DNA from 4 places in the Streptomyces sp. NPDC055243 genome. Region 1 is predicted to be linked to each of the others. Evidence: riboswitches for the same ligand, from Rfam matches in the RefSeq annotation. Region 1 holds a riboswitch; each other region holds the start of a gene.
The links. Region 1 has a riboswitch for cyclic di-AMP ahead of ACIGXX_RS16335 (transglycosylase SLT domain-containing protein). Riboswitches for the same ligand answer to the same signal wherever they lie in the genome.
Positions count from the first base shown of each region.

Region 2: another riboswitch for cyclic di-AMP. It lies ahead of ACIGXX_RS42085 (transglycosylase family protein); the one in region 1 lies ahead of ACIGXX_RS16335 (transglycosylase SLT domain-containing protein).
Region 3: another riboswitch for cyclic di-AMP. It lies ahead of ACIGXX_RS12890 (M23 family metallopeptidase); the one in region 1 lies ahead of ACIGXX_RS16335 (transglycosylase SLT domain-containing protein).
Region 4: another riboswitch for cyclic di-AMP. It lies ahead of ACIGXX_RS42885 (NlpC/P60 family protein); the one in region 1 lies ahead of ACIGXX_RS16335 (transglycosylase SLT domain-containing protein).

Region 1 covers NZ_JBITWR010000005.1:93,569-98,361, forward strand. Annotated here, with positions in the region: gene ACIGXX_RS16325 (ribonuclease J) at 1-783, shown strand, start outside; gene ACIGXX_RS16330 (spermidine synthase) at 830-1,543, shown strand; gene ACIGXX_RS16335 (transglycosylase SLT domain-containing protein) at 1,725-2,480, opposite strand; cyclic di-AMP (ydaO/yuaA leader) riboswitch at 2,485-2,639, opposite strand; gene ACIGXX_RS16340 (histidine phosphatase family protein) at 3,254-3,886, shown strand; gene ACIGXX_RS16345 (hypothetical protein) at 4,180-4,335, shown strand; gene ACIGXX_RS16350 (hypothetical protein) at 4,397-4,534, shown strand; gene ACIGXX_RS16355 (class I SAM-dependent methyltransferase) at 4,604-4,793, opposite strand, start outside.
Region 2 covers NZ_JBITWR010000026.1:65,777-70,569, reverse strand. Annotated here, with positions in the region: gene ACIGXX_RS42095 (cytochrome P450) at 1-374, shown strand, start outside; gene ACIGXX_RS42090 (transglycosylase family protein) at 511-1,497, shown strand; cyclic di-AMP (ydaO/yuaA leader) riboswitch at 1,679-1,868, shown strand; gene ACIGXX_RS42085 (transglycosylase family protein) at 1,872-2,591, shown strand; gene eno (phosphopyruvate hydratase) at 2,849-4,135, shown strand; gene ACIGXX_RS42075 (septum formation initiator family protein) at 4,252-4,731, shown strand.
Region 3 covers NZ_JBITWR010000004.1:20,844-25,636, forward strand. Annotated here, with positions in the region: gene ACIGXX_RS12885 (aldo/keto reductase) at 1-533, opposite strand, end outside; gene ACIGXX_RS12890 (M23 family metallopeptidase) at 699-1,784, opposite strand; cyclic di-AMP (ydaO/yuaA leader) riboswitch at 1,796-1,942, opposite strand; gene ACIGXX_RS12895 (PP2C family protein-serine/threonine phosphatase) at 2,164-3,420, opposite strand; tRNA gene ACIGXX_RS12900 (tRNA-Met) at 3,565-3,638, opposite strand; gene ACIGXX_RS12905 (alginate lyase family protein) at 3,687-4,793, opposite strand, start outside.
Region 4 covers NZ_JBITWR010000028.1:67,271-72,063, forward strand. Annotated here, with positions in the region: gene ACIGXX_RS42880 (hypothetical protein) at 180-533, shown strand; gene ACIGXX_RS42885 (NlpC/P60 family protein) at 683-1,879, opposite strand; cyclic di-AMP (ydaO/yuaA leader) riboswitch at 1,887-2,044, opposite strand; gene ACIGXX_RS42890 (ATP-dependent DNA helicase) at 2,298-4,793, shown strand, end outside.

The DNA.
Region 1 (4,793 bases):
CGCATCACCCTGGTGTGCACCGGATCCCAGGGCGAACCGATGGCCGCACTGTCGCGGATGGCCAACCGCGACCACGTGATCCGCATCGGCAAGGGAGACACCGTTCTCCTCGCCAGCTCGCTGATCCCCGGCAACGAGACGGCGATCTACCGGGTGATCAACGGGCTGACCCGGTGGGGCGCCAACGTCGTCCACAAGGGCAACGCCAAGGTGCACGTCTCGGGGCACGCCAGCGCCGGTGAGCTCATCTACTGCTACAACATCGTCAAGCCCCGCAACGTCATGCCCGTGCACGGCGAGTGGAAGCACCTGAAGGCCAACGCCGATCTGGCCATCCGCACCGGCGTCGACCCCGACCAGGTCGTCATCGCCGAGGACGGTGTCGTCGTCGACCTCGTCGACGGCCGCGCCTCCATCACCGGCAAGGTGCCCGCGGGCAACGTCTACGTGGACGGGATGACCGTCGGCGGCGTCACCGAAGCCTCTCTGAAGGACCGGATCACGCTGGCCGAGGAGGGTGTCGTCACGGTGGTCGCCATCGTCGACGCCGACACGGGAGCGCTCGCCGAGGCCCCCGACTTCCTGGCCCGCGGGTTCGTCCACGACGACGCCACCTTCGAGCCGGTCATCCCGGTGATCGAGAAGACGCTGGCCACCGCGGCCGAGGAAGGGGTCGGCGACGCCCACCAGCTCGAACAGCTCATCGCGCGCGCCGTGGCGAACTGGGCGTTCCGCACGCACCGCCGCAGGCCCCTGATCATCCCGGTCATCATCGACGCCTGACCACGCGCCGGTCCCGCCGCCCAGAAACGCCCAGGAAGGTGAATGGATGAGCATGCGCTTCGAGGAGATCGACTGGCGGCCGACAGCGATGGGGGACATCAGCCTGCGGCGGCGGCGGGACCCGGCGTCGGGCGACGATGTGTACGAGGTGAAGCTCGGGGACGAGTTCTTGATGTCGAGCCTCTTCACCGCGGGTGAGATCGCCCTGACCCGGCTCGGCCTCGAGCAACTGCCGGACACCGAACTGGATGTCGCGGTGGGCGGCCTCGGTCTCGGCTACACCGCACGGGCCGTCCTCGACGACCGGCGGGTGCGTTCGCTGACCGTGATCGAGGCCCTCGGTGAGGTCATCGAGTGGCACGAGCGCGGATACGTGCCGCTGGGCACCGGCCTGTCGACGGACCCCCGATGCCGCTTGGTCCAGGGCGACTTCTTCGCGCTGGCCGGCGACGGCGGCGACGGCCTTGATCCTCAGGAGCCGGACCGTCGCTTCCACGCGATCCTCCTCGACGTCGACCACTCGCCCCGCCATGTGCTGCACCCCAGCCACGCGGCGCTCTACGAGCCCAAGGGGTTGCGTGCCCTCGCCCGGCGGCTGCACCCCGGAGGCGTTTTCGCCCTGTGGTCGAACGACCCGCCCGACGCGGAGTTCACCACCGTGCTCGCCGAGGTCTTCCCGAAGACGGCGAGTCACGTCGTCGATTTCCCCAACCCCCTGCAAGGCGGGACCGCCACCAACACCGTGTATGTGGCGGGCTAAGGGCGCTATATGACGGCGCTTCAGCATGCAGCCCCGAGGTCGAGTTCGAGACTGCTTTGCACGAGAAAAGCGACCCGCCGCGGCTGGGAAGCGAAAGATGAGATCCTGGCCGTCGTCGTCCAGGGCTGAGCCCCGGACGCATGGCGCGCCGGGGCTCACAGCGGACGAGACGGGATGCGGCCTAGTACGGGCCGTTCACGTTGTCGATCGAGCCGTACCGGTCGGCCGCGTAATTGCAGGCGGCGGTGATGTTGGCGACCGGGTCGAAGCTGTCCGTCGACGTGCCGGGCACGTGGTACGCGGCGAATGTGGGGTCGATGACCTGCAGGAGCCCCTTGGACGGGGTTCCGGCGGCGGCGTTGGAGTCCCAGTTGTTGGTGACCGTCGGGTTGCCGGAGGACTCGCGCATGATGTTGCGGTGAATGCCCTCGTAGGTCCCGGGGATGCCGTGCTGGGCCAGCACGTCGAGCGATTCCTTGATCCAGCCGTCGAGGTCGTTCGTGTACGTCTTCTTCGCCGGGGCGGCGGCGGGCTCGGCGGCCGTGCGCTCGGAGCGGTCCGCCCGATCGGCGGACGCCCTGGAGGCGGCCGACTTCTCCGCGTCCTTGGCCTGGGCCTTCTCGCCGATGGTGAGCTTGAGACCGGGGTGGATCAGCCCCGGGGCCTCACCGAGGACGCTGCGGTTGTCCTCGTACAGCTCCTTCCAGCTGCCGCTCTGGGAGTGCTCTCGGGCGATCTTGGAGAGGGTGTCGCCCGCGACGACGACGTAGGTCTTCGGCGCTGCGGCGGGCTTGGCGGCCGGGGCGGCCTGCGCCGCGCTCGCGGCGGTCGCGCCGAGCACCGGGAGAACGAGAACGGCCCCGCCCGTGCCTGCGGCGGCGATGCCCCGGGTGAGCTTGCTGGACTTGGGGCGGCGGTGCTTTCCCTTTGCGGGCATGACGAATTCCTCTCCGTCGCCTACGAGGTGAGCTGTCGGGTTCGGACGGGAGATGTCCGGTCGCACTGGGCGTGCGACTTCACCCCGAGCCGTTCCGGAATCCGGACCGGCGGCTTACCTGGGTCCCCCGCTCCTGCCGTGCGTAAGTGAGTGAGTGGGTGGGAGGGATTCCGGACAGCGGCAGGATTCGGCGTTCCATCCGGATTGATGGCGACGTTAAGCGAGAAGGCTGGCGAGGAACAAGACACGAATTCGCATAGGGAAAGCGAGGAGCCCTTCCCCAATGATCAAAATCCCTCACGCGCTTTGATCAAATAGCCCAACTTTCCTTGCGTAGAACGAAACCGCGCTCAGCGGCTCCCGGGCTCACAAACATTGGTGTGACTCGTTTCACTGAATGAGGGATGGGTTGGGAATGCGGCGCGATGGCGTATCAGAGTGCACCATTTCGCACGAGTATTGAGCAATGCAGGCAGGGCTTTATAAACGCCGCCAATGAGCTGAAGAAGTAGCTTTCTAACGCAAAGATGGACATCTCGCCTGCCTCTAGGGGAGTCCCACCCTCCCAGGGCCGCCCATGCGCGGGTCCACCGCGACCGCGGCCTCCCGGAAGTGGCGCAGGAACGCCATGCCCTCGATCTGCTGGAGGTGACTCAGGAAGGCTCGATCGTGATCGCGTTGGTTAAGGTAGCGGGCCGCGACCGGCAGGCCGGGAGGCTGGGAGGCCGGGAGGCTGGGAGGCCGGGAGGCCAGGCAGCGAAGGGCAGGCTCTCGTGCGCACTCTTTACGTTGTCACCCACCCACAGGCGACGCACCACGTCGAGGGAGTCGTCGGCGGATGGCACGACTCCCGCCTGACGCCCACCGGCGTCCGCGCGGCGGCTTCCATCGCCGAGGCGCTTCGGGGCGTGATCCCGGACGGCGCCGAGGTCGACCTGTTCTCCTCGGATCTGCAGCGCACCCGGCAAACCGCCCAGGAGGTAGCCGAACTGTTCGGCGTGAAGCTGTTCCTGGACCGCAGGCTGCGGGAGAAGTCCTACGGTGCGGCAGGGGGAAGGCCACAGGAGTGGCTGGACCGGCGTTTCGTCCCGCCGCCGGCTGTCGGGGAGCGGATGGACCATGACGAGGGCGTGGAGGGTGCCGAGACGAAGGCGCAGTGGGCGCAGCGCATCTACGCGGCTATGGATGAGATCCTGCGGCGTGCGCGCGAACACCAGATCATCGTGACGCATGGCGGCTCACTGACCTTCGTCGTGGCGTCCTGGATCAAGATGCCGATCGAGTCGGCCAGTTACGCCAGCTTTCGGGCCCCTCCCGGCAGCATCACCACACTGCGCGAGGACGACTTCTTCCACAACCGCCAAGTCGTCAGCCTTGGCGACACGCGCCATCTCGACTCCGCGTAACCGTGAACCATCGCCTCGGCTGCATCGACCAGGCCGCTTCAGCAAGATCCTGTCACGAGCTCATAGCGGTGAATCAGGTCCCGCAGTTCGACATCCTCGTGGGCGTGGCGCGTAACGGCATTTTGACTCGCTGAGGCCAACCGGACGAGCCCTTGTCACAGGGCTGCCTACGGGGCCGTGCGCGGCGGCCGCGGTACTTCCACCTTCGAGGGCCGCGAGGCCGGCCTGGATCTTGGGTGTGGCGGTGGGAAGTGCAGGGGTACGAGGGGTGGAGCGGGAAGACATTCGGCGTCGTGCACGAGGAACTGCCCGCCTACGACCTCTCCCTCGGCTTGGCCGGGCTTCCCCACCGCTGGAAGGCGTACTTCGAGAACCTCTACCACCTGGTCCGGGAGATGCCCGCGGAACAAGGCCGGTCACAGGCACCGCTCTGGCGGCAGTCCAGCTGACTGGGCGGCGCGAGAATAGGGCGGTTCTGTCGCTCCATCGGCGCCGGGATAGGCTCTTCCTATGATCCTCCCGTTCCTCTTGGGCGTGGCCGTCCTGCTCACCGTCGCCGCCGTGGGCGTATGGGTGTGCTTGGAGTTCTGCAAAGAGCTCCGCAACCGTAGGCACACGCCCGTCGGGCCCGACGCCGGAGGCCAGTAGCCCGCACCGGACACTCGCGCGTGGCGGCTGCACGTCCGCGATCCCGGCCTCAGACCACCGGCGCGACCCTCAGGCGCGGCAGCGCAGCATTTCCAGCGGGGGATTGGCGTGGAAGTCCGCCCAGTGCTCCGCGCCGAACTCGCGCACCCCGGCTTCGGACACCGACAGCGGCACCCAGGCCAGGTCACTGAACCCGGCCGCCTGAAGGCACTTCTCGTAGACCTCGCGGCGCGGCAAGTTGGCGACGAACGAGACCGGT
Region 2 (4,793 bases), on a different contig from region 1:
CCACCGAGGCGCTGACCGTCGGAGGGGAGGACATCGCCGCCGGCGACCCCGTCCTCGTCGTGCTCGCCGCCGCCGATCGCGACCCGGAACGGTTCCGGTATCCGGACACGATCGACCTCGCCCGCCGCGACAACCAACACCTCGGCTACGGCCATGGCATTCATTACTGTCTCGGCGCACCGCTCGCCCGGCTCGAAGGCCAGGCCGCCCTCGCGACCCTCCTGCGGCGCCTGCCTGACCTGCGACTCGCGGTGGAACCTGGTGATTTGAGGTGGCGTGGCGGGCTCATCATGCGCGGACTCCGCACGCTGCCCGTGGAGTTCACACCCGCACAGCAGAGCAAATATTCGACACCTGGAGAGACGTTTAACTGACGGACCGTCAAGACTGTGACTTTCACGTGATCTCCGCTGCATCGACTTGTGACAAGCGTTCGACTGCCGCTACGTTCACCGACGACTCGGCATCCCGTGCCGCAGTCGTCGCTCCAGTCACGCGAAAGGCAACCGCATGCTCTCCGGCAATGGTCGTCACCGACGCCCCCGCCAGGCCCCGGCCCTGATCGTCGCGGCAGGAGTCGCAGGATCGGCCATCGCGATCCCGCTGCTCGGTGCCACCAGCGCGAGCGCGGCGGACACCGCCACGTGGGACAAGCTCGCGGAGTGCGAGAGCGGCGGGTCCTGGAGCGCGGACGCGGGCAACGGGTACTACGGCGGGCTCCAGTTCTCGCAGCAGGTCTGGGAGGAGTACGGCGGCCTCGACTTCGCGCCGAGCGCCGACCTGGCCAGCCGCTCGCAGCAGATATCCGTCGCCGAGAAGGTCCTCGACGACCAGGGGACCAGCGCCTGGCCGAGCTGCGCGCCGATCGCCGGTCTCACCCAGGACGGCGCCGCCGCGGACGTCGACCCGGGCGCTCCGATCACGACGATTCCTTCCGACGAGTCGACCGAGTCCGGTGAGTCGGCCGAGCCGGACGAATCGGACGAGCCGAGTAAGTCGCCGAGCGAGTCGGCCGACTCCGCGGACGGCACCAAGTCTTCGGAGAAGCCCTCGGACAAGTCCTCCGAGAAGCCGGGCGCCGATGAGGACGATGACGCCGACGCCGACGCGCGAGACAAGAATCACGACGAGCCGGGCAACTCGGGCGAGTCGGATGACCCGGGCAAGTCCGGGCAGAGCGATGAAACTTCGCCCACTCCCACCCCCTCCTCCGGCGCGGGCGAGGGCCGTCACCGCGGCGACAGCGCGGACGACAAGCCCTCCGACGACACCTCCCGCGAGGGCTCGGGTCGGCACGCCTCCCGCGGCGAGGAGCGTCAGCAGGACGGCTCCGACGGGACGTACACGGTCCGTTCCGGAGACAGCCTCTCGCTCATCGCCGACGACCTCGACGTGAAGGGCGGGTGGACCGAGCTGTACTCCGAGAACGAGAAGTCCGTCGGCTCCGACCCCGATCTCATCCTTCCCGGTCAGAGCCTCGATTTGGGCGAAAAGTAGGGGTAGTTGACGACTCGTTTTGCGCTTGATGTCCCAATTGGCGCAAGTGAGAGATGGGTCTCAGAAGCCCTGATCGTCTTTGAGTTTCTCCCGATCGCATGACTACGGTCGGGACCGCTCGCCACAGCGGGCCCCGCCGGTCGGTACGCCGAGTCCTGCCAACGGCCGTTCGGGAACAGTCGTCGCGTAAGCGCCGTAGGCAGGAGCGGGGGACCCAAGGTTTCCGCCGGGACCGGATGTCGAGCGTCGCGAGAGCGAGGCCGACGGAAGGAAACGGCTAGGGGTTAAGTCGCGCTTCAAGGAAGCGCGGCCGGGCAACTTCATCGGCCCGAACCCGACAGCTCACCTCGCAGGCGTCGGTGAGGGGATCACTCATGCTGTTTTCCAGCAAGGGCAAGCACCGCCGCCCGTCCAAGGCCACCCGTGTCGCCACGCTCGCAGGCGTCACCGGTGTCGCCGTCGCCGCCCCGCTGATGGCGGCCGGCTCGGCCTCCGCCGCGACCGGCTCCGAGTGGGACGCCGTCGCCCAGTGCGAGTCCGGCGGCAACTGGTCCATCAACACCGGCAACGGCTACACGGGCGGCCTGCAGTTCTCGTCGTCCACGTGGGCCGCGTACGGCGGCACGAAGTACGCGCCCACCGCCGACAAGGCCTCCAAGGCCCAGCAGATCGAGATAGGCGAGAAGGTCCTCGCGGGCCAGGGCAAGGGTGCCTGGCCGAGCTGCGGCGTCGGCCTCTCGGGCGCCTCCTACGAGGGTGGCGGTGCGCAGGAGAGCGCCCCGCAGCAGACCCAGGAGCAGCCCAAGAGCCAGCCCAGCGCCCAGACCGAGCAGCCGCAGCAGGCCGCTCCGAAGGCCGAGGCCCCCAAGGCCGAGGCTCCGAAGACCGAGTCCAAGAAGACCGTCGAGACCCCGACCGGCAAGACGGTCAAGAAGGGCGACGGCGAGTACAAGGTCAAGAAGGGTGACACCCTCTCCAAGATCGCCGAGGCGAAGGACGTCAAGGGCGGCTGGCACAAGGTGTACAAGCTCAACGGCGACATCATCGACAACGCCGACATGATCTACCCGGGCCAGCAGCTCCACCTCAGCTAAGAGCTGACGGCGGCGGCGCCTCGGCGGAGGCGTCGCCCCACCCCCGTCCCCACGGGCCCTCCCCGCCCCGGTGCGCGTATCCCCCGTACGCACCGGGGCGGGGTCATGTGCGCCCTCCACGCTTTGTTCCGTTCGGAAACATTTTGCTCTCGGTTTGTCCACAGGGCGGTCGCTCGGCTGGCTCTTGTCCGGGAGCCGGTTAGGCTCGTGTCCGCGAGGCCAACGCCCCGCGTACCCGCGTCACATCCCAGAAGGAGATGCTCGTGCCGTCCATCGACGTCGTCGTAGCCCGGGAAATCCTGGACTCCCGAGGCAACCCCACGGTCGAGGTCGAGGTCGGCCTCGACGACGGCAGCACGGGTCGTGCCGCCGTTCCGTCCGGTGCGTCCACCGGTGCTTTCGAGGCCATCGAACTCCGTGACGGTGACCCCAACCGTTACCAGGGCAAGGGCGTGGAGAAGGCCGTCCTCGCCGTCATCGAGCAGATCGGCCCGGAGCTCGTCGGGTACGACGCGACCGAGCAGCGCCTGATCGACCAGGCGATGTTCGACCTCGACGCCACCGACAACAAGGGCTCGCTCGGCGCCAACGCCATCCTCGGCGTCTCGCTGGCCGTCGCGCACGCCGCGTCGGAGGCCTCCGACCTCCCGCTCTTCCGCTACCTCGGCGGCCCGAACGCGCACCTGCTGCCCGTTCCGATGATGAACATCCTGAACGGCGGGTCGCACGCCGACTCGAACGTGGACATCCAGGAGTTCATGATCGCGCCGATCGGCGCCGAGTCGTTCTCGGAGGCCCTGCGCTGGGGCACCGAGGTCTACCACACGCTGAAGAAGGTCCTGAAGGACAAGGGTCTCTCCACCGGCCTGGGCGACGAGGGCGGCTTCGCCCCGAACCTGGACTCCAACCGCGCCGCGCTCGACCTCATCCTCGAGGCCATCAAGCAGGCCGGTTACGTCCCCGGTGAGCAGATCGGTCTCGCGCTCGACGTCGCCGCGTCCGAGTTCTACAAGGACGGCAAGTACGAGTTCGAGGGCAAGTCCCGCTCGGCCGCCGAGATGACCGAGTACTACGAGGAGCTCGTCGCCTCGTACCCCCTCGTCTCCATCGAGGACCCGCTGTTCGAGGACGACTGGGCCGGCTGGAACGCCATCACCGAGAAGCTCGGCGAGAAGGTCCAGCTCGTGGGCGACGACCTGTTCGTCACCAACCCCGAGCGCCTGGCCCGTGGCATCGAGGAGAAGTCGGCCAACGCCCTTCTGGTGAAGGTCAACCAGATCGGCTCGCTGACCGAGACCCTGGACGCCGTCGAGATGGCCCAGCGCAACGGCTTCAAGTGCATGATGTCGCACCGCTCCGGTGAGACCGAGGACGTCACCATCGCCGACCTCGCCGTCGCCACCAACTGCGGCCAGATCAAGACCGGCGCCCCGGCCCGCTCCGAGCGCGTCGCCAAGTACAACCAGCTCCTGCGCATCGAGGAGATCCTCGACGACGCCGCGGTCTACGCCGGTCGTTCGGCGTTCCCCCGCTTCAAGGGCTGAGCCGCTTCTCCGGGCCGAGGCTCGGGCTCCGGCTCCGCTGAGCAGTTACCTACGTCCCCGTACTCGGTCCCGTACCGTGTGCGGGGACGTACGTACGTATCGGGGAGGCGGCACACATGGCCGTGAAGGACCGCGACCGGTTCTCCACCGCGACCAGACTGCGGCTGCTCGGCGAGCAGACCGCGGAGCGTGTCTACCGCTCCCAGACCAAGCGCCAGGCGCGCCGCTCCCGGCTCACGGGACGTGCCGCGCTCCTCGCGCTCGTGCTCTGCTCGCTGGTCGTCGCGCTCGCCTACCCGATAAGGCAGTACGTCTCCCAGCGCGCCGAGATCGCGGACCAGCGCAAGGAGCAGGCCGAGCGCCGCGCGAACGTCGAGAAGCTGCGCGACGAGAAGGCCCGCTGGCGGGACGACGAGTACGCGGAGCAGCGCATCCGGGACCGGCTGCACTACGTGATGCCGGGCGAGACCGGCTACACGGTGGTCGACCCCGAGGCGGCGAAGAAGCAGCGCTCCGACCAGGGGGCGGCCGCCAGGCCCTGGTACTCGAACGTCTGGGACGGCGTCGACAAGGCGGACCGCCCGGCCGACGACTGACCCGCCACCACCACCATTCTCCGTAGTCACCGCACCATCTCTCCTTGAGAACCGATCGAAAG
Region 3 (4,793 bases), on a different contig from region 1:
GAGTAGCGCGCGAGGCCCTCGCGGTCGGAGAAGTCCAGGAACTCCTGGAGCCGGTCGGCGGTCACGTTCGACGCGGCGATGGCGCGGACCTTGCCGGACGTCACCAGCTCGTCGAGCGCGCCGATGATCTCCTCGACCGGGACGGTCGGGTCGTCGTAGTGCGTGTAGTAGAGGTCGATGTAGTCGGTGCCCAGGCGGCGCAGCGACTCCTCGGCACCGGACTTGATGGTGCTCGCGGACAGGCCCTTGTAGTCGGGGTGGGCGCCGACCTTGGTGGCGAGCACGACGTCGGAGCGGTTGCCGCGCGCGGCCAGCCAGCTGCCGATGACGGTCTCGGACTCGCCGCCCTTGTTGCCGGGCACCCAGGCCGAGTAGACGTCGGCGGTGTCGATGAAGTTGCCGCCGGCGGCGGTGTAGGCGTCCAGCACGGAGAAGGACTGCGCCTCGTCGGCCGTCCAGCCGAAGACGTTGCCGCCGAGTGCCAGCGGGAAGACCTCGAGGTCGGACGAGCCAAGTTTGCGGAGAGAAGTCATACGGGGCTCAACGCCCCTACGGATCTCGGCATTCCGTACAACGGGATGCCGGTTCCACTCGGTGGACACGCGCAACGAAGAGCGGGCGCGGAGCGCGGACATGCCGAACCGGCAGCCCTGGCGTCGGGGGGTTGTCGCCAGGACCGCCGGGGTTCTGCGGCTACATCAGATCGACTGGCCCTTGCCGCGCAGCCACGCCGCCGGGTCGACCCCGGTGGAGTCGCCGCCCGGGTGGATCTCCAGGTGGAGGTGGGCACCGGTGACGTTGCCGGTCGCGCCGACGCGGCCGATGGTCTCGCCGGTGGTGACCTTCTGGCCGACGCTGACGCTCATCGAGGACTGGTGGCAGAACCAGATCTCGGTGCCGTCGTCGAGTTCGAGGACCGTGCGGTAGCCGTAGGCCCCCGCCCAGCCGGCTTCCTTGATGGTGCCCGAGTGGATCGCCTTGATGGGCGTGCCCGTGGGCGCCGCGAAGTCCAGGCCGGTGTGGTAGCCGGAGGACCACATGGAGCCGGGCTGACCGAAGGTGCCGGTGAGCGTGTACGAGGCGACGGGGAGGGTGTAGCTCTTGGCGAGCTTGGCCAGGCGCTCCGCCTCGGCCTTGCGCTTGGCCTCCGCCTCGGCCTTCTTCTTCGCGGCGGCCTTCTCGGCGGCGATCTTCTTCTCGGCCGCGGTCTGCTCGGCCGCCGCCTGTGCGGCGGCCTGCTTGACGGCGGCCTCTTCGGCCGCCTTCTGGACCGCGTCGTCCGCCTGGTCCTGCTGGTTCTCGGCCTGCTCCATGATGCGGGCCCGCAGTGCCTCGCCGGCGTCCGTGGTGCCCTGCTCGGCGTCGGCGGTGCTGATGCCGGCGGCGCTCAGGGGCGCTGCGGCGACCGTCACGCCGTCGTCCGCGGAAGCCGCGTCGGACGAGTCGTCGGATATCAGGGAGCCCACGCCCGGAAGCGACTTGGCCTCCGGCAGCGAGTCCGTGACGGCCGAGAGGTCCGGCATCTCGATGGCCACCGGGGGCTTGCCGCCCTGCGCGGTGGCGATGCCGCCCGCACCGACGGCGGCGATGACGCCTACGCCGAGAACCGTGGAGCTGCGGGCGAGCCCGCCACCGCCCCGCTTGTGCACGCGGTGCCTGCCGCGGACGGGACGAATGGACTCCTCGGTGGGGTTCCATTCCTCCCAGGAATTGTCGTCGTACCCACCGAAGTCGTCGTCATTCGGTACGTACGCGCCTTGGGGGGCAGGGCGGTTGGACGCCACTGGGGCGCACTCCTTTCCTTCCTTCTCGCCTACCGGGTTAGCTGACGGGTTCGGAGCAGGAAGGTCTCCTACGAACATCTGGCACGGATGCACAGATGCCCGATTCACCCCAATTAGTGGTTCCCCGGCTCCCTTTCGGGATTAGGCGCGTGCGCGCGGAGCCGACTCGAGTGACGGCTGGGACGACCGCGCTGCGTTATCGAACGTTAATAGACAGCGGGGTCGTATTCCAAGCCGTTCCGACTGATCGTTAACGGCTTTGGCCTGTACTTAATGGGACACGGAGGGCTGGAACGGGGCGAGTTGACCCCGATTCTTCACACACCGGAGCTTCACACTTCCTTGACAGTGCGTCAGTTGTTATGCGGAGTGGTGTCCTTCAGTCACGGCCCGTGACCTCGGCCCCCGCGTCGGCCTCCGCGTCGACCTCCGCGTCGACCTCCGCGCCGGCCCTGGCGTCACCCGTCCCCAACGGCCGCCGCACCGCGAGCAGCGCCATGTCGTCGGTCGTGCCGCCCCCGGTGTGCCGCCGCACCTCGTCGGTGAGCGTGGCCAGGAGCGCGTCCGGGCCATTGGGCCCGGGGAAGATGCGGCCGCCGAGCCGGACGGCCGGGTCGTAGAACTCGCCGCGGCCGTCACGCGCCTCGGAGAGCCCGTCGGTGTAGAGCAGCAGCATCGCCCCCGGCGGGAACTCCGTCTCGTCCGCACGGTCCGGCCAGGCGCCCAGATCCCCCATCCCCAGCGGAAGGGCGGGCTCGGTGGCGGACAGGACGCACAGCCGTCCGTCGCCGCGCAGGAGCAGCGGTCCCGGGTGCCCGCGGTTGATGAGGCGCACCAGACCGTCGCCGTGCGGGATCTCCGCGAGGACCGCGGTGGTGAACCCCTCGAAGGCGTCGAGCCCGTCGCGCCGCGTGCCCTCACGAGCAAGCGCACGCTCAAGGCGCTGGGCCACCGCCTCCAGCGTGGCCTCCTGCTCGGCGGCCTCCCGGAACGCCCCGATGACGACGGCGACGGCCGCCACCGCGCCCATGCCCTTGCCGCGTACGTCACCGACGATGACGCGTACGCCGTGCGGGGTGTCCTGCACGGCGTACAGATCACCCCCGATGAACGCGTCGGCCTCCGCGGCCTCGTACCGCGCCGCGATGTCAAGACCGCCGATCCGGGGGTCCGGCTGCGGCAGTACGGCACGCTGGGCGGCCTCGGAGATGGAGCGGGCGGAGGCCAGCTGTTCGTCGCTGCGGCGCTGGACGCGGTTGATGAGGACGGCGAGCACGGCGACGGTCACCACCGTGATCAGTTCGGTGACGGCCTCGACGTCGGTGGTGGTGCTGGTCTTGAAGTGCAGGGCGAGCACGGCGGCGCAGGAGCCGAAGCCGATGAGCGCGGTGCTGATCAGCGAGTAGAAGGGCGCGGCGATGAGCGGGGCGGCGGTGAAGAGGGGCGCCGCGGTGAACGCGGGCGGGGTCGAGACGTCGTAGACGACCCCGGCGACGATGAGCAGCAGCGGAAGGGCCCGCACGAGCGCCCGCTCATGCCGGACATCGGGACTCTTGCCACCGCCCCCGCCACCGATTCCTCCTGGCTGCCCCACCGGTCTTCTCCTGCCGAATTCCGCGCCCAGGACCAGATCCATGACCACGCTCATTCAGGGTTCCCGGAGCGGCGGCACGGGGCGACCGGTGTGGGCCGACCGGGTTAATGGAGAGACCGGACCACCCCGGGGCGGAAACCACCGAAGGCCCGGATCCATTTCTGGATCCGGGCCTTCGGTCTTTAGTAGCGGGGACAGGATTTGAACCTGCGACCTCTGGGTTATGAGCCCAGCGAGCTACCGAGCTGCTCCACCCCGCGCCGTTGAATGCAACTCTACGCCATCAGGGGGAGTGAAAGCGAACCGGTTCACGCGTTCTCGGCGTGCGTCAGCGTTTCCCAGGCCACGAAGAGATCGTCCGTCCCCTCGGGCCGCCGCTCGTGCGTGAACCTCTCCGTCTCCGGAAGAGCCAGCTTCAGCCGTTCCCGCAGGTGATTGAGGCCGACCTCGGTGTCGGGCCCCATGTCGCGCCGCACCTTGCCGCCGCACAGCCAGTCCGGCGCCTTGGCGCCCCGCTGGTACTTGGAGTGGAATTCGAGCGCGGCCCGCAGCCGCTCCTTGACCTCGCCGTACAGGTCGACGCCCTGATGCCAGGCGGTCTCGGCGATGTGCGCGGTGGCCGCGAGCGAGTAGCTGGCGTGCTTGAAGTTCCGGCAGGTCTCCTGGGAGAGCCCGTCGGCGAACGTCTTCTGCCCGAACCAGTACTTCTGGAGCTTCGCCGGGGTGTTGATGTCGCTGCCCGCGGGCGATACGGGCAGCGGGCCGTCCGACTCCAGATAGAAGTAGGCGGGCACGCGGGTCCGGAAATGCGTCACCGCCTTCTCGAAGGACTCGTGGTCGTCGAGGAAGACCGCCATGCTGATGGTCGCGTCGGCCATCAACAGGTCCCAGTTGCCGTTGAAGTCGGCCGCTCCGTCGCGCACTTGGGGCAGATAGGCGTTGCGCAGCATCCGCTCGAAGCGCAGGAGTTCGCCGTCGGTCCAGCCGTCGTAGGTGTAGCGCACGGCCTCGGCCGCACGGGCCCAGGAGGAGGCGGCCCAGGCGGTCTGGAGACCCGCGTTGGACTCCGTGTGCCGGGTGATCACCCGCGCCCAGGCGTCCATGATCTGCACCGCCTTCTTGGCGTGCGCGCGGTCGCCGGTGATGTTCCAGAGCAGCGCCTGGGTGTACGCGGCGATGGCGTCCTCGCGCTCTTCGACGCAGCCCTGGCCGGGGCGGGTGCCGGGCGGGCACGCGACGACGGCGTACGGCTTGGCCGTGTAGTCGCCCGCGCCGTACTTGCTGTCCCGCATCTGCTCGAACGCCGTCAGCCAGGGCTGCTCGCGCGCCGCGACGTGGGCGCGCACGCGGTCCAGCTGCGCCTTGCTGACGAGCACTCCGGGGTGCTCGAAGGCCAGCTCGGCGGGGCGCGCGCG
Region 4 (4,793 bases), on a different contig from region 1:
TGGCCGTCACGGCTTGGTGGCGGATTGTGCACAACTGACGCAAGTGTTCTAGACGGTGACCGTATGTGGCTGTTCGATCTCTCGGGCGAGGACCCTTCGCGTACGCGTGTGACCGATGCGCCGCTTGGGGCCCACCTGGCTACGGAGCGGTGATAAGGCCCCGGCTAGGCTCCGGAACCATGGACGTTCTCACCCATCTCTTCGTCGGCCTGCACATCATCGGCATCGCCTCCCTCCTGGGCGGCTTCCTTACCCAGATGAAGCAGATGGGCCAGGGCACGGCCCGCTTCAACCCGGCGATGCTGCACGGCGCGCTGACGATGCTCGTCACGGGCGTGATCCTGGTGGGTCTCAACCAGGCGGACGACAACCCGGTCAACAACGTCAAGATCGGCATCAAGATGGCCGTGCTGATCGTGATCCTCGCGCTGGTCTACGTGAAACGGGACGAGGAGAAGGTGGACAAGGCGATGTTCGGCGCCGTCGGGCTGCTGACCGTCGTGAACATCTTCATCGCGGTGCTGTGGACCTGACCCGGCCCGCAGAACTCGGCCCGTAGAAACCGGCCCGCAGAACCCGAGCCGCAGAACCCGAGCCGCAGAACCCGAGCCGCAGAACCCGAGCCGCAGAAAAACGGCCCTCCACGCGCGCGTGGAGGGCCGTTTTCTCGTGTGTGTGACGGTTACGCGGGTCGCACGACGCTGTGGATCGGCATGTAGTAGATCGACTCGACGCGGACGTTCGCGCCCGGCTTCGGGGCGTGGATCATCTTGCCGTCGCCGATGTAGATCCCTACGTGGCTGATGTCGTCGTAGAAGAAGACCAGGTCACCCGGCTTGGCGTCGGCGGTCTTCACGGTCGTGCCGACCTTCACCTGGTCCCACGTCGTACGCGGCAGGGAGATCCCCGCGGCCTTCCACGCGTCCTGGGTGAGCCCGGAGCAGTCGTAGGAGTCGGGGCCGGTGGCGCCCCACACGTACGGCTTGCCGATCTGCGCCTCCGCGAAGTTGATCACCTTCGCGGCCTTCGTCGCGTAACCGCTGTCCGTGCCACCGGAGCCGGAGCCGGAGCCGGAACCCGTGCCGGTGTCGGAGCCGGAGTCCGGGGTCTCCTTGTTCTGCTCGCGCTCCTTGGCCGCCGCCTCTTCCGCCGCCTTGCGCTTGGCCTCCGCCTCGGCCTCCTGCTTGCGGGCCAGCTCGGCGGCCTTGCGCTTGGCCTCTTCTTCCTTCTTCTTCTCGATCGCCGCGAGCCGCGCCTTCTCCTCGGCGGTCAGCTCCGAGAGCATCGTGCGCGCCTGGCCCAGCTTCTTCTGGACGGTCTGCTTGCTCGTCCTGAGGTCGTCCCGCGAGTCGCTCAGCGTCTCCAGGCTCTTGGCGGCCTTCGTGCGCTGCTTCGTAGCCGACGCCTGCTGCGTCTGGTAGTCGTCGACCGCCTTCTTCTGGCGCGCGGTGAGCCGGTCCGACAGGTGGTTCTGGTCGAAGTACCCCTGCGGGTCGTCGGCGAGCATCATCGTGGCGGTCTCGGAGACGCCGCCGGTGCGGTACTGGGCCGCGGCGAACGTGCCCAGCTCCTGGCGGGCCTCGTTCAGCTTGTCGGTGCGCTTGGCCACGTCGTCCAGGAGTGTGTCGACCTTCTTGCGCTGCTTGTCGGTGCGCTCCTTGGCCGAGTTGTACTTCTGGGTGGCGACGCCCGCCTGGTGGTAGAGGTCGTCGACCTTCTTCTGGACCTCTTCGAGGCTGGGCTTCTGCGGAGCGGACGGTGCTGCCTGCGCGCTCTGTGACAGCAGGGCCACGGAGGTGAGGGCCGCCGTCGTGATGCCGAGGGCGGGAGTGGCGCGTAGGCCGGCCATGCGGGTCCGCGGCTTGCGGTGCGACGCCAAGGGAGGCGACTCCTTCCGTAGACCGCCTACCGGGTTAGCTGTCGGGTTCGGGCGGGTGGTTCCGGAAGGTTGCCCTACAGTCCCGTACTTCGTACGGGACCGATTCACCCCAAGTTCAAAGTGGGTCCCCGGCTCCGAGGAGATCGAACTCGGCGGAGGCCACCCGTTCCCGGCGGGGTTCGCCGGTGGGAGTGCGAGCGGCCCGGGCAGCAACCTAGCCAATTCGTGTGGCCCGTGTGAAGGTTGATGTTCGATATGCCCGATACGTTTTCGTTACTTTACGAAGCTCTTGACGCGGGCACGCCGTGCCATGGCGGAGCGTGACCGTCCGCGGGCGGGGCGTAGGCGGGCGTAGGCGGGGTGAGGTGGCCGGAACCCGGGGTGGGTTGTCAGTGGGGCCGCCTAGACTCGGGAGGCGATGAGCAGCCTCTTTGATGACAGCTTCCTGGCGGACCTCCAGCCCTCGCGGGCCTCGGAGGAGGAGCCCCCGCCGCCGCCCGAGGACAGTGCCCCGGAATCCGTTCCGGATGATCTGTTCGACGGGAAGTTCGACGCGCCCACACCCCGGGACGCGCACTACCGCGGCGGCGCCCCCCGCCCGGTGATCGACCCGGCGGCCCTGCTCGACGGGCTGAACGAGAACCAGCGAGCGGCCGTCGTGCACGCACACTCCCCGCTGCTCATCGTCGCCGGCGCGGGCTCGGGCAAGACCCGGGTCCTGACGCACCGCATCGCGTATCTCCTGGCCGAGCGGCACGTGCACCCGGGGCAGATCCTGGCGATCACGTTCACGAACAAGGCCGCGGGCGAGATGAAGGAGCGCGTCGAGCAGCTCGTCGGGCCGCGGGCCAACGCGATGTGGGTGTCGACGTTCCATAGCGCGTGCGTGCGGATACTGCGCCGCGAGTCGAAGACGATCGGCTTCACCTCCTCCTTCTCGATCTACGACGCCGCCGACTCCAAGCGGCTGATGGCCCTGGTCTGCCGGGACCTGGACATCGACCCGAAGAAGTTCCCGCCGAAGTCCTTCAGCGCCAAGATCTCGAACCTGAAGAACGAGCTGATCGACGAGGAGACCTTCGCGGGACAGGCCGCCGACGGCTTCGAGAAGACGCTCGCCCAGGCGTACGCGATGTACCAGTCGCGGCTGCGCGAGGCGAACGCCCTCGACTTCGACGACCTGATCATGACGACGGTCAACATGTTCCGCGCGTTCCCGGACGTAGCCGCGCATTACCGCCGCCGCTTCCGCCACGTGATGGTCGACGAGTACCAGGACACCAACCACGCCCAGTACGCCCTGGTGCGCGAGCTGGTGGGTCCCGCGGACGGCGAGGGCAGCGAGGGCGAGGGACCCGCCGAGCTGTGCGTCGTGGGTGACGCGGACCAGTCGATCTACGCCTTCCGCGGCGCCACGATCCGCAACATCCTCCAGTTCGAGGAGGACTATCCGAACGCGACGACGATCCTCCTCGAGCAGAACTACCGCTCCACGCAGACGATCCTGACCGCGGCCAACGCCGTCATCGAGCGCAACGAAAGCCGCCGCCCGAAGAACCTGTGGACCAACGCGGGCGCGGGCGCGGGCATCACCGGCTACGTCGCCGACACCGAGCACGACGAGGCGCAGTTCGTCGCCGACGAGATCGACCGGCTCACCGACGCGGGCGACGCGAAGGCCGGTGACGTCGCGATCTTCTACCGGACGAACGCGCAGTCCCGTGTCTTCGAAGAGATCTTCATCCGCGTCGGCCTGCCGTACAAGGTCGTCGGCGGCGTCCGCTTCTACGAGCGCAAGGAGGTCCGGGACGTCCTCGCGTATCTGCGCGTGCTCGCCAATCCGGAGGACTCCGTCCCGCTGCGGCGCATTCTGAACGTGCCCAAGAGGGGCATCGGCGACCGCGCGGAGGCGATGATCGACGCGCTCTCGCAGCGCGAGAAGATCTCCTTCCCGCAGGCGCTGAAGCGCGTCGACGAGGCGTACGGAATGGCGGCTCGCTCGGCGAACGCCGTCAAGCGGTTCAACGTGCTGATGGAGGAGCTGCGGACCGTCGTCGAGTCGGGCGCGGGTCCCGCCGTCGTCCTGGAGGCCGTGCTCGAACGGACCGGCTATCTCGCCGAGTTGCAGGCATCGACCGACCCGCAGGACGAGACGCGCATCGAGAACCTCCAGGAACTCGCCGCCGTGGCTCTGGAGTTCGAGCAGGACAGCGGTGAAGTCGGTGACACTGGTGGCGCCGGTGAGGCCGGTGGGGCCGGTGAAGCCGGTGAAGGTGCAGCGGAGACCGAGGACGCGGACGCAGGAGCGGGCGCGGGCGCGGGCACAGGCGTGTCGGGCACCCTCTCCGAGTTCCTGGAGCGGGTCGCGCTCGTCGCCGACTCGGACCAGATTCCCGACGAGGAGGACGACGGCTCCGGAGTCATCACGCTGATGACGCTGCACACCGCCAAGGGCCTCGAGTTCCCGGTCGTCTTCCTGACCGGCATGGAGGACGGCGTCTTCCCGCACATGCGTTCCCTCGGCCAGGTCAAGGAGCTGGAGGAAGAGCGCCGCCTCGCGTACGTGGGCATCACGCGCGCGCGGGAGCGGCTCTACCTCACGCGGTCCTCGATGCGCAGCGCCTGGGGACAGCCCTCTTACAACCCGCCGTCGCGCTTCCTGGAGGAGATCCCGGAGGCCCACCTGGACTGGAAGCGGAAGGGTTCCGTCGGCGCACCGGCGTCCTCCGGACCCGCGGCCGGGATCGCCTCCTCCTTGTCGTCGTCGCGCTCGCGCACCGGGGGCGCGCAGGGCTTCGCCACGCGCCGTGCGACGGAGAAGCCGGTGGTCGCGCTGGCGATCGGGGACCGGGTCACGCACGACCAGTTCGGCCTCGGAACCGTGGTCGGGGTGAAGGGCACGGGCGCGAACGCC